3 regions of the Peribacillus sp. NPDC055009 genome follow, and region 1 is predicted to be linked to each of the others. Evidence: riboswitches for the same ligand, from Rfam matches in the RefSeq annotation. Region 1 holds a riboswitch; each other region holds the start of a gene.

What was found. Region 1 has a riboswitch for S-adenosylmethionine ahead of ACWF5P_RS00150 (ATP-binding cassette domain-containing protein). Riboswitches for the same ligand answer to the same signal wherever they lie in the genome.
Region 2: linked by a shared signal. The riboswitch ahead of ACWF5P_RS04585 (methionine ABC transporter ATP-binding protein) and the one ahead of ACWF5P_RS00150 (ATP-binding cassette domain-containing protein) in region 1 are both predicted to bind S-adenosylmethionine.
Region 3: linked by a shared signal. The riboswitch ahead of mtnW (2,3-diketo-5-methylthiopentyl-1-phosphate enolase) and the one ahead of ACWF5P_RS00150 (ATP-binding cassette domain-containing protein) in region 1 are both predicted to bind S-adenosylmethionine.

Annotation. Positions count from the first base shown of each region.
Region 1 covers NZ_JBSGVZ010000001.1:33,429-38,207, reverse strand. The annotation lists gene ACWF5P_RS00160 (MetQ/NlpA family ABC transporter substrate-binding protein) at 1-685, opposite strand, end outside; gene ACWF5P_RS00155 (methionine ABC transporter permease) at 707-1,357, opposite strand; gene ACWF5P_RS00150 (ATP-binding cassette domain-containing protein) at 1,371-2,393, opposite strand; SAM riboswitch class I at 2,650-2,761, opposite strand; gene ACWF5P_RS00145 (GNAT family N-acetyltransferase) at 2,901-3,368, opposite strand; gene ACWF5P_RS00140 (NADPH-dependent FMN reductase) at 3,791-4,336, shown strand; gene ACWF5P_RS00135 (SDR family oxidoreductase) at 4,403-4,779, opposite strand, start outside.
Region 2 covers NZ_JBSGVZ010000002.1:158,043-162,821, reverse strand. The annotation lists gene ACWF5P_RS04590 (O-acetylhomoserine aminocarboxypropyltransferase/cysteine synthase family protein) at 1-1,205, shown strand, start outside; SAM riboswitch class I at 1,321-1,433, shown strand; gene ACWF5P_RS04585 (methionine ABC transporter ATP-binding protein) at 1,587-2,621, shown strand; gene ACWF5P_RS04580 (methionine ABC transporter permease) at 2,614-3,282, shown strand; gene ACWF5P_RS04575 (MetQ/NlpA family ABC transporter substrate-binding protein) at 3,298-4,134, shown strand.
Region 3 covers NZ_JBSGVZ010000018.1:34,146-38,924, reverse strand. The annotation lists gene ACWF5P_RS21505 (carbon-nitrogen family hydrolase) at 1-755, opposite strand, end outside; gene ACWF5P_RS21500 (aminotransferase class I/II-fold pyridoxal phosphate-dependent enzyme) at 855-2,027, shown strand; SAM riboswitch class I at 2,159-2,312, shown strand; gene mtnW (2,3-diketo-5-methylthiopentyl-1-phosphate enolase) at 2,418-3,650, shown strand; gene ACWF5P_RS21490 (2-hydroxy-3-keto-5-methylthiopentenyl-1-phosphate phosphatase) at 3,657-4,310, shown strand; gene ACWF5P_RS21485 (methylthioribulose 1-phosphate dehydratase) at 4,314-4,779, shown strand, end outside.

The DNA of each region.
Region 1 (4,779 bases):
TATTAATATATGGTTTCGCCGTTTTACTCTCATGGAATAAAGAATCTTTTAAAGTAAGGCCTGCTTCGACTGCAAAGTTATTATTGATGGCTGAAGCATCGGCATCATCCAATAGACGCGGTGTATTGCCGGCAGCAACAGGTTGGATTTTCAAGTTTTTCGGATTTTCCTTAATGATTTCCAATGATCCCGATCCATTGAATTCCTCTTTCAATGTAATCAATCCAGCTTCCTGAAGAAGAAGCAATGCACGGCCAAAGTTCGTTGCTTCATTCGGAACGGCAATCGTAGCGCCATCCGGAAGATCCTTGAGATCTTTATGTTTTTTCGAATAAAGGCCCATAGGAGCAATGACAGTCGACCCGATGGCCTCTAATTTCAGATTTTGGTCTTGAACGAATTCATCGAAGTATGCGACCGTTTGGAATGAATTGGCATCAATTTCACCTTCACTTAAAGCAAGGTTCGGTTGGATATAATCATTGAAAGTGACCAGTTCAATATTAAGCCCTTCCTCTTTCGCTATGTCGACAATGTATTCCCATGTTCTTGTATCCCCGCTGCTGACACCGACTTTTACTGTTTTCACATCATCCGAACCGCCTGATGCACCTTCTTCTTTCCCGCATGCTGCAGACAAGATGGCCAATGCCAATACTATGATCGTTAATAAGATTTTCTTCATTTCTCCTACCTCCTGTTATTTTTATCTTCTTCTGATTTTTCTTGAAACAAAATTCCCGGTGGATTGCAGTAATTGAACGATGATCACGAGCGCCGCCACTGTGACGATCATCGTCATCGTATCAAACCTTTGATAACCGTAAGCCAAAGCTAAATCTCCGACCCCGCCTGCACCGACGGCACCTGCCATGGCCGTAGATCCAACAAGCCCGATTGTCGCTGTTGTAAATGTAAGGATCAACGAACTAAGTCCCTCAGGAATCAAAAAACGATAAATGATTTGCCATGTCGTCGCCCCCATCGCCTGAGCTGCCTCGATGATCCCTTTGTCCACTTCCAACAGGGAGTTCTCCACAAGCCGGGCGATATAAGGAGCCGCGTAAAAGATTAGCGGAACAATGGCCGCATTCGTTCCGATCGCACTGCCTACAATCATTCTGGTAAACGGAATAAGTGCTACTAGCAAGATGATGAAAGGAACCGACCGCAATATATTGATGATCGGGTTCAATACATTAAAGACCCATTTATTCTCCAGGATATGACCCTTTCTTGTAATGACAAGCAGGATACCAAGCGGAAGACCAATCAATCCGGAAAATACCAATGAGATGGCTACCATATAAAGTGTGTCACCGAAAGCTGTCGACAGCTGATCTGCCGTTATTTCCATTCCCCAAAGCGTATTACCCATTTATCTGCACCTCCTGGACGAGAATCCCCTCATCTTTAATATACTGATAAGCCTTGTCCACCTCATTTTTATTCCCGGTCACTTCGATGATCAAATTCCCGAAAGGCGTTTCCTGAATTTCAGAAATATTGGCTGATAAAACACTTAAATGAACATCATATTTCTTCGAGATGGTTGAAAGCAAAGGAGTACCCGAAGTAGTCCCAATAAAATTAATTTTCCAAATAATCGGGATATGGGACCCTATGCTTTTTAGGAAACTTTGTGGAATTTCGTCATGTATGACCGTTCTCACGAAGTTTTTTGCAATATCCGTTTGCGGCTTCGCAAAAACTTCGAAAACCGAACCTTGTTCAACGACGCATCCGCCCTCCATGACCGCTACCTTATTGCAAATTTCCCGAATGACAGACATCTCATGAGTGATTAGCAGAATGGTAATATTGTATTCTTTATTGATTTTCTTTAAGAGCTGCAGAACAGCACTCGTTGTTTGCGGATCCAATGCCGAGGTAGCTTCATCACACAATAAGATCGATGGATTGGTAGCCAATGCTCTCGCAATGCCGATCCGCTGCTTTTGACCGCCGGATAATTGTTCCGGATAACTCTTTGCTTTGCTCGATAAGCCAACGAACTCCAACAGCTCGCCTACCCGCTTTTTGATTTCTTTACCAGGGGTTCCCGATAAAATCAGCGGCATGGCGATATTATCAAAAACGGTCTTTGAGTTTAGCAAATTGAAATGCTGAAAGATCATCCCGATTTTTTTCTTTTCTGCCCGTAATTCCTTCGCGCTCAATTTGGTTAAATCCTTGCCCCCAACAATCACCGAACCAGCTGAAGGATGTTCAAGCAAATTGACCAACCTGATCAACGTACTCTTCCCGGCCCCGCTATAACCGACTACACCGAATATATCCCCCTTTTCCACTGTCAAATTAATGCCCTTCAAAGCCTCGACAGTCTGTTTCTTTGTTTGATATACCTTTTTAACATTTTGAAACTCAATCATCCAATCTCCCCCCATGTTGTTTATTTGTACGAATTCATTATCCAGAGAGAAGAGCTTTGCAACGCTTCATAATGATAGGGTTAAATTCGAAACTCACGAGTAAATCTGCGAAACTCATGAGTAATTGCACCAAATTCCCTAATAACCATATACATTTTGAATAAACAAAAGAGGCCTCTTCCGTCATCAGACAGAAGAGGCCTCTTTAGACATAAAAAAGAGTAAACTCTTAAATTAATTATCTAAGAAAAGCTCCTTCTTATCTTTCAAACTTTCGTCCGTTGGAATTAGCACAGTATTTTTACAAAAGTAAAAACCCGCTGCCGAGGTATCATAGGGCCAAGTCCCTCCACATCTCTTGATAAGAATTAACGTTATATTTAATTATGTCCTTCACTATATATTCTAATTTCTCTAAAGTCAACCCTATTTTTCATCGGTTAAAATATTTTCACAGTATAGTGATTGACGCCTTTTAATTATATTAATATAGTTAAATTTTATATTCTATAATGATTTGCCCATTCTCCATACTGGGTATATTTCATTTTCTTCCCTTATCTTCATCATGCCTGAATTCTTATATAAGCGAATCGCCCTTTGATTATCCGGAGAAACCCTTAAATGATATTCGGATACATTAAATCGCCCGAAAAAGTTTTCTGCATAGCGAACCAATTCCTTGCCAAGGCCTTTACTGCGGTATCCGGGAATAAGATAAAATAGATCTACATAGCCGATCTCAGTTCCTTCATACTCCCGAATTCGAAGTTCCATTTGCCCAATCGGTACTTGGTCCTTTTCAATGATCACCTGTCCCCCCGGGAATTTGCGGACCCTTTCTTCCATTCGTTGCAGATATGTATTTTCATCTCCAAAACCTGCCTCAGATCCAAAACTTACAACAAAGGAATCTTTCCTGAATTTAACGATAATATCTTTATCTTTGTCCGTATCAATGGTACGAAAGATCAACTTCATCCTCTCCTATCATTTTAGTGAAATAGTTTTCAAGCAAAAAAAAAACATTTCACTTACGGTCTTCATGATATTTCATTATTTACTTTTCAAGCGTCTTATTTCATTTTCTCTGAAAGGATTTTTCCTTAATCCCTATAGGAATGGTCATAATATTAAATTAAAAACAAATGCAATATTGTTTGGTGAGTTCTAGTAATGGGGATTGGATTGGCACAAACAAATCTATTTAATTTTCGAGTCTAACTTTGCAGGGTAACCCTAAGTGAATGAATGTTCGAGAGGAATTTGTTTATTAAGCTCTAACTCAACTTTTTCCCAAGCATCCTTTTTCCCTTTCATTTACATTCCAATTATAATAGGTAAGTGGAATACATTTACATGATTATCCATTATAAAAATCATTGGAGGTATTGAAGATGAAAGTTGTTGCAATAGTGGGAAGTATCCGTAAAGAGTCTTACAACCTTAAGCTTGCCAAATATATTCAATCTAGATATCAAGATCGGTTCGATCTCGAAATATTGAACATTCGGGATTTACCTTTTTATGATCAAGATATTGAAAATGACCCTCCATCAGTTGTAAAAGAATTTAAAAGCAAAGTGGCCGAAGCAGATGCAGTTTTGTGGGTAACTCCTGAATACAACGGTACGATTCCAGGTGTATTGGGCAATGCAATCGATTGGTTATCACGTGTCGATAAAGTCTTAATCGGCAAACCATCATGGATCATGGGTGCTTCAATGGGGCAATTAGGAACGGTTAAAGCTCAATTGCATTTGCGTGAAATCTTATTCGCAATAGGCATCGCCTCCCCACTCCTTCCAGGGAATGAAGTATATGTTGGTGCAGTGCATGACAAAATCGATAACGAAGGCAGGCTTACACATGAGTCGACTGTCCAGTTTATCGATACGGTCGTGGATAATTTCATTAGCTGGTATAATCATCATACTCGTTAATGATTAAAAAAAGACTCCCAGCCGGTTTGAGCCTGCTGGGAGTCTTTTTGCATCATTAAACAAAATTCATCCTCTTCCCGCCTGGAATGCAGGGTATTTCGTCATTCCTCCGTCAGCGAATAGAGTGATGCCCGTTACATAACTGGACTCTGAAGATGCCAGCCATGCAGCAACCGCAGCAATTTCTTCAGGCTTTCCGATATACCCCATCGGAATCATGCTTTCAAGATCCTTTTTCTTTTCGGGATCTTCAAGCTTGTCGGCATTAATTGGCGTGGCGATGGCTCCAGGACCAATGCTGTTCACACGGATTCCCTTTGGTGCATATTCAAGTGCCAGTGTCTCCGTAAGCAGCTTCACCCCGCCCTTGCTTGCAGCATAATGAACGAATAAAGGCCAGGGAATCATCTCATGTACACTGGACATGTTTATAACATTCCCTT
Region 2 (4,779 bases), on a different contig from region 1:
TGTTCAAGGACACCGACCATGCAGCGAATTTATTTGGCCTAAAGGAGAATGGCTATATATATTCACGACTCCATAATCCCACGATCAGCGTTTTTGAGGAAAGAATGGCCTTATTGGAAGGCGGAATCGGCGGATTGGCAACAGCAAGCGGAATGGCTGCCATCTCACTTTCAATCCTGAATATTGCCGCTGCAGGGGATGAGATTGTTTCAGCATCTACATTATATGGCGGTACGTATAACCTTTTTGAAAATACTCTTCCTAAATACGGGATTAAAGTGAAGTTCGTTTCTCCTGATGACCCTGAAAATTTCAAAAGGGCGATTACGCCAAGAACTAAAGCCATTTTTGCTGAAACCATCGGAAATCCAAGTTTGAGGGTGCTTGATATTGAAGCGGTAGCGAAAATCGCCCATGATGCCGGAATACCTTTAATCATTGATAATACCTTTGCGACACCGTATCTATGCAGACCAATTGATTTTGGAGCGGATATTGTCATCCATTCCGCTACAAAATGGCTTCTGGGAAATGGAACTACGCTTGGCGGTGTCATCGTGGATGGAGGGAAATTCGATTGGAACTCGCCAAATTACCCTGGCTTCACAGAGCCTGACCCAAGTTACGACAATCTGGTATACGCCGAGGCAGTTGGACCTGCCGCATTCATAACGAAAGCCCGAGTCCAGTTACTCCGTGATTTAGGACCTGCGCTAAGTGCCCAAAGTGCATTCCAGTTTACGCTGGGACTTGAAACGCTGCATGTAAGGATGAAAGAGCATCTATCAAACACCAAGTCTGTCATTAAATATTTAAAAAACCATCCTGCGGTGACTTGGGTTTCACATCCTGGTGATGAGGATCATCCCGATAAAGCCCTTGCGGAAAAATATTTGCCAAAGGGAGCTGGATCTGTTGTGACTTTTGGGATACAAGGTAATCGAGAAGCTGGGGCAAAACTTATCAATTCGGTGGAATTATGGTCCCATGTAGCGAATGTTGGGGATGCGAAGAGCTTGATCATCCACCCAGCCAGTACGACCCATCAACAATTGAATGAGGCAGGTCTTGCGAAAGCGGGTGTGAGTGCCGACCAAGTCCGTTTATCGATTGGGATTGAAAATGTAGAGGATTTAATAGAAGATTTGGAGCAGGCAATTGAAAAAGCGACGAATATAGTCTCCTTGACATCCAAAACGGTTTAAGTAAAGTTTCTGTATGCTTGTACTAGAAATATTATACATTGCACTCCTTTTTTATCTATGATAAAATTTCTCCATACTAAAGAACTTAATGATGTACAAATATTCTATATATTAGCTCTTATCAAGAGAGGTGGAGGGATGTGCCCGATGAAACCCGGCAACCGACAAGGAGATTTCCTTGGAAAGGTGCCAATTCACACAAAGTTTAATCACTTTGGAAGATGAGAGGAAGGCCTGTTTCTTCACCTGCCTTTCTGCTCATGCAGAAAGGTTTTTTCTGTTTTAATTGGGTAAACTTTTACATGATATGAGAAACAGACTAATAATGTAGAGAAATCAACTAAGTTCATAGGTTTTATTGGATAAAAGAGGTGAGGGTTAATGATTACATTGACGAAAGTCAGTAAGCTGTTCCGAACAGGAAAAGGAAACAGTGAGACAATCAAGGCTGTAAATAATGTGAATGTTGAAATAAATAAAGGCGAGATTTTCGGTATCATCGGTTACAGTGGAGCGGGGAAAAGTACTTTGATCAGAATGCTCAATGGATTGGAAACACCAACAGAGGGATCTGTTGTAGTTGCTGAGAAGGAAATTTCAAAAATTAAAGGGGCTCAGCTCCGCAAGGCCCGTCAAGAAATCAGCATGATTTTCCAACATTTCAATTTATTATGGTCGAGGACCGTTCAGGAGAATATATCTTTCCCATTGGAAATTGCAGGAGTTTCTAAACCTGAGCGAACCAAGCGTGTGAACGAATTGATCAAGTTAGTAGGATTGGAAGGCAGGGAAAAGGCCTATCCATCACAATTAAGCGGAGGGCAAAAGCAAAGGGTGGGAATAGCCAGGGCTCTGGCAAATGACCCTAAAGTGCTGCTGTGTGATGAAGCGACTTCTGCCTTGGATCCGCAGACTACCGACTCCATACTCGAATTGCTTGTTGACATCAATCAGCGTTTGGGGTTGACGATCGTCTTGATAACACATGAAATGCATGTGATCCGCAAAATCTGCCATCGCGTCGCCGTGATGGAAAGTGGGCAAGTTGTTGAACAGGGACCTGTCCTGGATGTTTTCAAGAACCCTAAAGAACAAATGACGAAGCGTTTCGTGCAACAGGTAACGGAACCGGAAGAAACGAAAGAAACGATGGACCATTTGCTCGAACGCTATCCTGCAGGCAAAGTGATTCAATTGACCTTTGTAGGCGATCATGCCGAAAGCCCGTTGATCACCAAGCTTGTACGTAACTTCGAGTTGGATGTCAATATCGTTCAAGGTAAGATATCCCAAACAAGAAGCGGTTCATATGGAACATTGTTTATCCATCTTGATGGCACTGAGGATGAAATGCTCCGCGCAATCGAATTCATTAAAGCACAGCAGGTAGGCGTGGAGGTGATTACTCATGCTTGAAGAATTATTGCCGAATGTTGATTGGGAAGACATTATTGAAGCTACGAGGGAAACGCTTTACATGACAAGCGTCTCTGTAGTGGCAACCTTTTTTATAGGCATAATATTAGGATTGATCCTGTTCCTGACAGGGAAGGGTAATATGTGGGAAAACCGGGCAGTCAACGGGATCATGAGTGCTGTCGTCAATATTTTCCGTTCCATTCCATTTCTTATTTTGATCGTGCTGCTCATTCCTTTCACTAAAGCGCTAGTCGGTTCCATGATCGGAGAGAACGCTGCACTGCCGGCACTTATTATCGGTGCGGCACCATTTTATGCGCGTATGGTAGAAATCGGCCTTCGTGAAATCGATAAAGGTGTAATTGAAGCTGCTAAATCGATGGGAGCAAAAACGAGCACGATCATTTGGAAGGTCCTTCTTCCAGAGTCAATGCCTGCCCTTATTTCTGGGATTACGGTAACATCGATTGCATTGGTTGGATATACCGCAATGGCCGGGGTCATCGGCGCAGGCGGGCTTGGTAATCTAGCCTATTTGGACGGCTATCAAAGAAATCAAAATGACGTTACACTAGTGGCGACCATCGTTATTCTAATTATCGTCTTCATAATTCAAATTATTGGAGATGTGATTACATCTAAATTGGACAAAAGATAAAGGGAGATGAATAGGATGAAAAAGTTTTTAGGATTTGCATTAATTTTAGTGTTGTCTATCGCTTTGGCTGCTTGTGGAAGTGAAAAGGATAAAAGCGGCAGTGATACGGAGAAAGAATCGAAGAAAATAGTTGTAGGGGCATCCAATGTTCCTCATGCTGAAATCCTTGAGGAAGCTAAGCCGCTTCTTAAAGAAAAAGGAATCGAATTGGAAATCGAAACTTTCCAGGACTATGTTTTACCGAATAAGGCGTTGAATGATAAGGAATTGGATGCTAACTACTTTCAACATATTCCATATTTAGAGGGGCAAATTAAAGAAAATGGATATGACTTCGTTAATGCTGGCGGAATCCATATCGAGCCGATTGCTCTATATTCACAAAAATATAAAAGCATTGATAAACTTCCGGAAGGCGCAACAATTATTATGAGCAGCTCTGTTGCTGATCATGGGCGCGCTTTATCCCTTTTGGAAAAGAATGGCCTGATCACTTTGAAAGAAGGCGTCGATAAAACGACGGCTACAACTAAAGACATCGTTGAAAATAAGAAAAACCTTAAATTCGATGCTGATTATGAAGCGGCCCTGCTTCCTAAAATTTATGAGAGTGGCGAAGGCGATGCAGTCTTGATCAACTCCAACTATGCAATTGACGCCGGTTTGAATCCGCTTGAAGATTCGATTGCGATTGAAGATTCGGAATCTCCATATGTGAATGTCATTGCCGTAAACAAAGGTGACGAAAATAAAGAAGCAATAAAAGCGCTTGTAGAAGTATTGCATTCTAAAGAAATTCAAGATTTCATTCTTAAAGAATACAAAGGTGCAGTTGTACCGGCGGATAAATAATTCAAGAATGGCGACCTGATTTAACTCAGGTCGCAGTTTAAAAACAAAAAGGTTTCGGAATGGTCTCATTCCGAAACCTTTTTGTTTTTATTTTGGATTTGAACCGATAATAGCCCTCTTTATTTGTTGTTGAGTGCCGATGGACAGAGATAACAACCAAAACGCTCATATTACACATAGCCATGGTTGCGGAATCTGCGTCAAAAGCTTCAGGTTTTCCAGCTTTCTTAATCACTTGTTCAATCAGAGGCTCTTAATACGAGTATTTCCGGGTGTTACTATCGTCCCATCACAAATCCGTTACGGTCTTCTGACGCATAAATGAATAAGCGAGCTGGTTTGTCCGTTCAGCTTTTACATAATGCGTCGCTCGTAATTTTTTCGGACTTAGAGAAGTGAGGCACTTCATTTTGAAAACATTAGGTGAAAGTGATTCTATCTGATTGTTTAGACTTAGTGGATTGGAACGGAAGGTACGAGACTCCTGCGGGAAAAGCGAGTCAAGGGAGACCCCGCAGGCGCAAAAGCACCGAGGAGGCTTCCGGACCGCCCGCGGAAAGCTAGTGCCTGAAGTGGAAAGTAACGTTCAAATTTTGAAACCTAAAAACCTAAAAAACTGTACAAACTCATTGATGATCCAGTTTG
Region 3 (4,779 bases), on a different contig from region 1:
AATACAGGTATTTTGTTACGTGCTTCCGTAACTTTATTGAAGTCCAAGGTGCCTGTCAGGAGTTCGTTTCCTTCTCCGGCTTCACTTATGATATTTCCCCAAGGATCAATAATCAGGGAATGACCGGCAAATATATTATTGACATCAGAGCCTGAGCGATTAACGGCTACTACATAGGCTTGGTTCTCGATGGCACGGCTAATCAATAAGGCTCTCCAGTGATCGAGTCTCGGCTTTGGCCATTCAGCCGTAACGAATAGAACTTCGGCGCCTTTAGCGGTATGGGCTCGCTGCCATTCAGGAAAACGGATGTCATAACAAATGAAACCAGCACATATTTTTTCATCAAGAGTAAATAAACCATCCTTTTCTCCTGGCTTCAGGAAATGATGTTCATCCATTAACTGAAATAAGTGAAGCTTATCATATTCTTTTATGAGATTTCCCTGTTTATCGATGATGATCATGGTGTTATAGATTCCCTTGCCCGTTTTTTTCGCAATGGAACCGCCTACGATGTGAATCTCGTGTTTCCTTGCCTGTGTTTTAAGAAATTCAATCGTTTTTTCCGCCTCTTGATCAGCAATCTCATTTAACCTGCTTAAGTCGTATCCGGTTGTCCAAAGCTCTGGTAAAATGACGATATCGGGTTCTGACCGTGCTGCTTTTTCCAACCATTGTTCCGCAACCTGAAAATTGATATCCGGTTGCCCGAATGCTATATCCATTTGAATACAAGCTATTTTCCACTTCATCGTTTAAAACCCCCACATGTAAAAAATGCTTTACAAGACTATGATAAACATATATCATTTGTGTCTAGAATTTCAAGAAATTTCAGAGAAGGTGTATAAATGGTGCAATTCGAAAAATCCAGACAGCTTCAGGACCTGCCCAAGCAGTTTTTTGCCTCACTAGTCGCAAAAGTCAATGCCATCACGGAGCAAGGACATGATGTCATTAATTTAGGCCAGGGAAACCCTGATCAGCCGACACCAGACCATATCGTGAAAAGCTTGCAGTCTGCCGCTGAAAAAACGATTAATCATAAATATTCGCCATTCCGGGGGCATCAATATTTAAAAGATGCTGCTGCCGTCTTTTATGAACGTGAATTCGGTGTCAAGCTGGATCCGAACAGTGAAGTGGCGATTCTCTTCGGGGGAAAGGCAGGTCTTGTCGAACTGCCGCAGTGTTTATTGAATCCGGGTGATACGATCCTTGTTCCGGATCCCGGCTATCCGGATTATCTTTCCGGTGTTGTTTTAGCCCAGGCAAAGACCGAATTCATGCCCTTGACAGAAGAAAATGATTTTCTTCCAAAATACAGTGACATACATAAAGAAGTGCTTGATAAAGCCAAAATGATGTTCTTGAACTATCCGAACAATCCCACAGGTGCTTCTGCAACTGAAAGTTTCTTTGATGAGACCGTCTCTACTGCAAAAGAGCATTCAATTTGTGTGGTCCACGACTTCGCTTATGGGGCGATAGGATTCGACGGAAAAAAACCGATAAGCTTTCTCCAGTCAGAGGGAGCGAAGGAAATAGGAATAGAAATATACACACTATCGAAAACATACAATATGGCAGGGTGGAGAGTCGGCTTCGCAGTGGGGAATAAGAGTGTCATAGAAGCTCTTGAACTATTACAAGACCATCTTTATGTGAGTCTGTTCCCGGCGATACAAGAAGCTGCTGCAAGCGCTTTGCTTGACTCGCAGAGCTGTGTAGAGCAGTTAGTGCAGATGTACGAGGGACGAAGGAATGTTTTCATTGAGGGATTAAGGGCAATCGGCTGGGATGTCAAAGCTCCTGCGGCATCATTTTTTGCCTGGCTCAAGGTACCTAAAGGTTTTACGTCCGAGAGTTTTGCAGACTATTTATTAACGCATGCCCACGTTGCTGTTGCCGCAGGGAATGGATTTGGTGAATTTGGCGAAGGTTATGTCAGGGTAGGGCTGCTGACTTCGGAAGAACGGCTGAAAGAGGCTGTGGAACGGATAAGTAAATTAAAATTATTTTAACCACAATGATATATCCGATTAATTCACCCTTAAATAGTTAAAACTTATTGACAAAGTAGGGATTACCTGTCAGAATACAAAATAAATTCTTAATCTTTCGATACTTGGATGCAAATTTATATATCAGCGTTTTCTTATTTTGAGCAGGTGGAGGGACTAGCCCTATGAAGCCCAGCAACCGACCGTAATTCCATTGTAAAATGGGGCGGAATTCTTCGCCGGATTTTTCTTGAAATCCACAAGGCACGGTGCTAATTCTTGCAGCCAATGGCTGGGAGATAAGAAGATGGCTTATTAAAGCCTCTTCTTTATGAAGGGGCTTTTGCCATTTTGAGACCATTTCAGGTTAATGACATCGGGAGTTTACTAACGTGATATAGGAGTGATCAAATGAGCGAGATAGTCGCTACTTATTTAATTCATGATTCTAAGGGAAATCATGAGAAAAAAGCAGAGAGCATTGCCTTAGGTTTGACTGTCGGGACATGGACGGACCTGCCCCATTTAGTCCAGAAACAACTGGAAAAACATAAGGGACGCGTCGTATCGGTGACACCACTTTCCGAAGAAGAGAGGGCAAACAGCTACTTTAATCGTAAAGTATACCGTTCGCTTATTAAAATTGCCTATCCGGCAAGGAATTTCTCCAATGATTTACCTGCAATCCTAACGACGGTCTTCGGCAAACTTTCATTGGACGGGGAAATAAAACTTATCGACTTGGATTTTGTCGGTGATATTCAAAAAGCCTTTCCCGGGCCGCAATTTGGCATTGAAGGCATTAGGAAAAAGATTGGCGTATTTAACCGGCCCCTGGTGATGAGCATCTTTAAAGGTGTATTAGGAAGAGACCTAACATTCCATAATGAGCAACTGAGGCAACAAGCATTAGGAGGTGTCGACCTAGTTAAAGATGATGAGATCCTCTTTGACCAGGAACTGACTCCATTTTTCGATAGAATAAAAACGGGAAAAAGAATATTGAATGATGTCTATGAAACCACTGGCCACCGAACTTTATATGCAGTCAATCTATCAGGGAAAACATTTGAATTATTGGATAAGGCAGAGCAAGCGGCTGATGCAGGGGCAGATGCCTTGTTGTTCAACGTTCATACATATGGTTTGGATGTATTGCAGGCCTTGAGTGAACATGATCGTATCAAGCTGCCGATCATGGCGCACCCCGCATATAGCGGGGCATTGTCAGCTTCATCATTTTATGGGGTCGGCTATCCATTATTGCTTGGTAAATTAGTAAGGTTATCAGGTGCGGATTTATCCTTGTTCCCGTCCCCTTATGGAAGTGTCGCACTTGAAAAAAAGGAGACCTTGGCGATTGCTGAAGCTCTGACAAAAGATGAACTTTCATGGAAAAAAGCCTTCCCTGTTCCCTCTGCTGGCATTCATCCGGGCATGGTTCCGGATCTAATCAAGGATTTTGGAATCGATAGTGTGATTAATGCCGGAGGTGGAATTCACGGGCATCCTGATGGAGCAGATGGCGGGGCAAAGGCTTTCCGATCCGCTGTGGAAGCCGTACTTGCAGGAAAGGAACTATCTGAAGCGGCTGCTGAGGATGAAACACTAAAAAAAGCTCTTGTGTTATGGGGAGGCCTATAAGAAATAATGAAACCGATCATCTTTTGTGATTTTGACGGAACGATCACCAACTCGGATAATATCATTTCCATCATGAAGAAATTTGCGCCTCCGGAATGGGAAGCGTTGAAAGACGGTGTCCTTCAGCAAAAAATCAGTATATCTTCGGGAGTAGGGGATATGTTTTCCCTGCTTGATAGCGGCTTGAAGGATGACATCATCCAATATGTAAGAAAGACGGCCGGCATTCGTCCAGGGTTTTATGAATTCGTTGAGTATACGAAACAAGCCAACATCCCTTTATATATTGTAAGCGGGGGCATGGATTTTTTCATTGCACCGCTTTTGAATGATATCTTGCCAACAGAGTCCGTTTATTGCAACCGTGCATTTTTTGATAAGGAAAAGATTTATATTGAGTGGCCGCATTCCTGTGATGATCAATGTAATAATGGATGCGGTTGCTGCAAGCCATCCATTATGAGGGAAATTGCGGGTGCGGAAGATTTTAAATTCGTTATTGGAGATTCAGTAACGGATTTTGAAGCTGCAAAACAGGCGGATTTTGTCATAGCCCGTGACATACTGCTTGAAAAATGCGATAGCGAAGGGATTCCACATCAAGGTTTTGAAACGTTTTTTGATGTAATTGATATTATTAAGCAGCAGATGGGTGGGTAAAGCGTGAATAATCATTCTAAAGAATGGCAGGAGCTGGCAGATATTAAAGCTGAACTGGCCGAAAGGGATTGGTTTATGGGAACTAGCGGGAACTTGTCCATTCGGGAGCCCAAAAACCCTTTCTTTTATATTACGGCAAGCGGTAAGGATAAAAGGAAGCAATCGGATTCGGACTTTTTACTGGTGGATTTAAAAGGAAAGCCAGTTGAAGAAACGAACCTAAGACCATCGGCCGAAACTTTACTTCATACAGTCATTTACCGGAAAACGAATGCGAACTGTGTACTCCATGTCCATACAGTTGAAAATAATGTGATATCCGAATTGTACGGGGATGAAGGCCAAGTTTCTTTTCGTAATCATGAAATCATTAAAGCGACCGGTCGGTGGGATGAAGATTCGGAACTTCGGATTCCAATCATATATAATCATGCTGACATTCCGCTGTTATCCGATAAGTTCGAGCCAC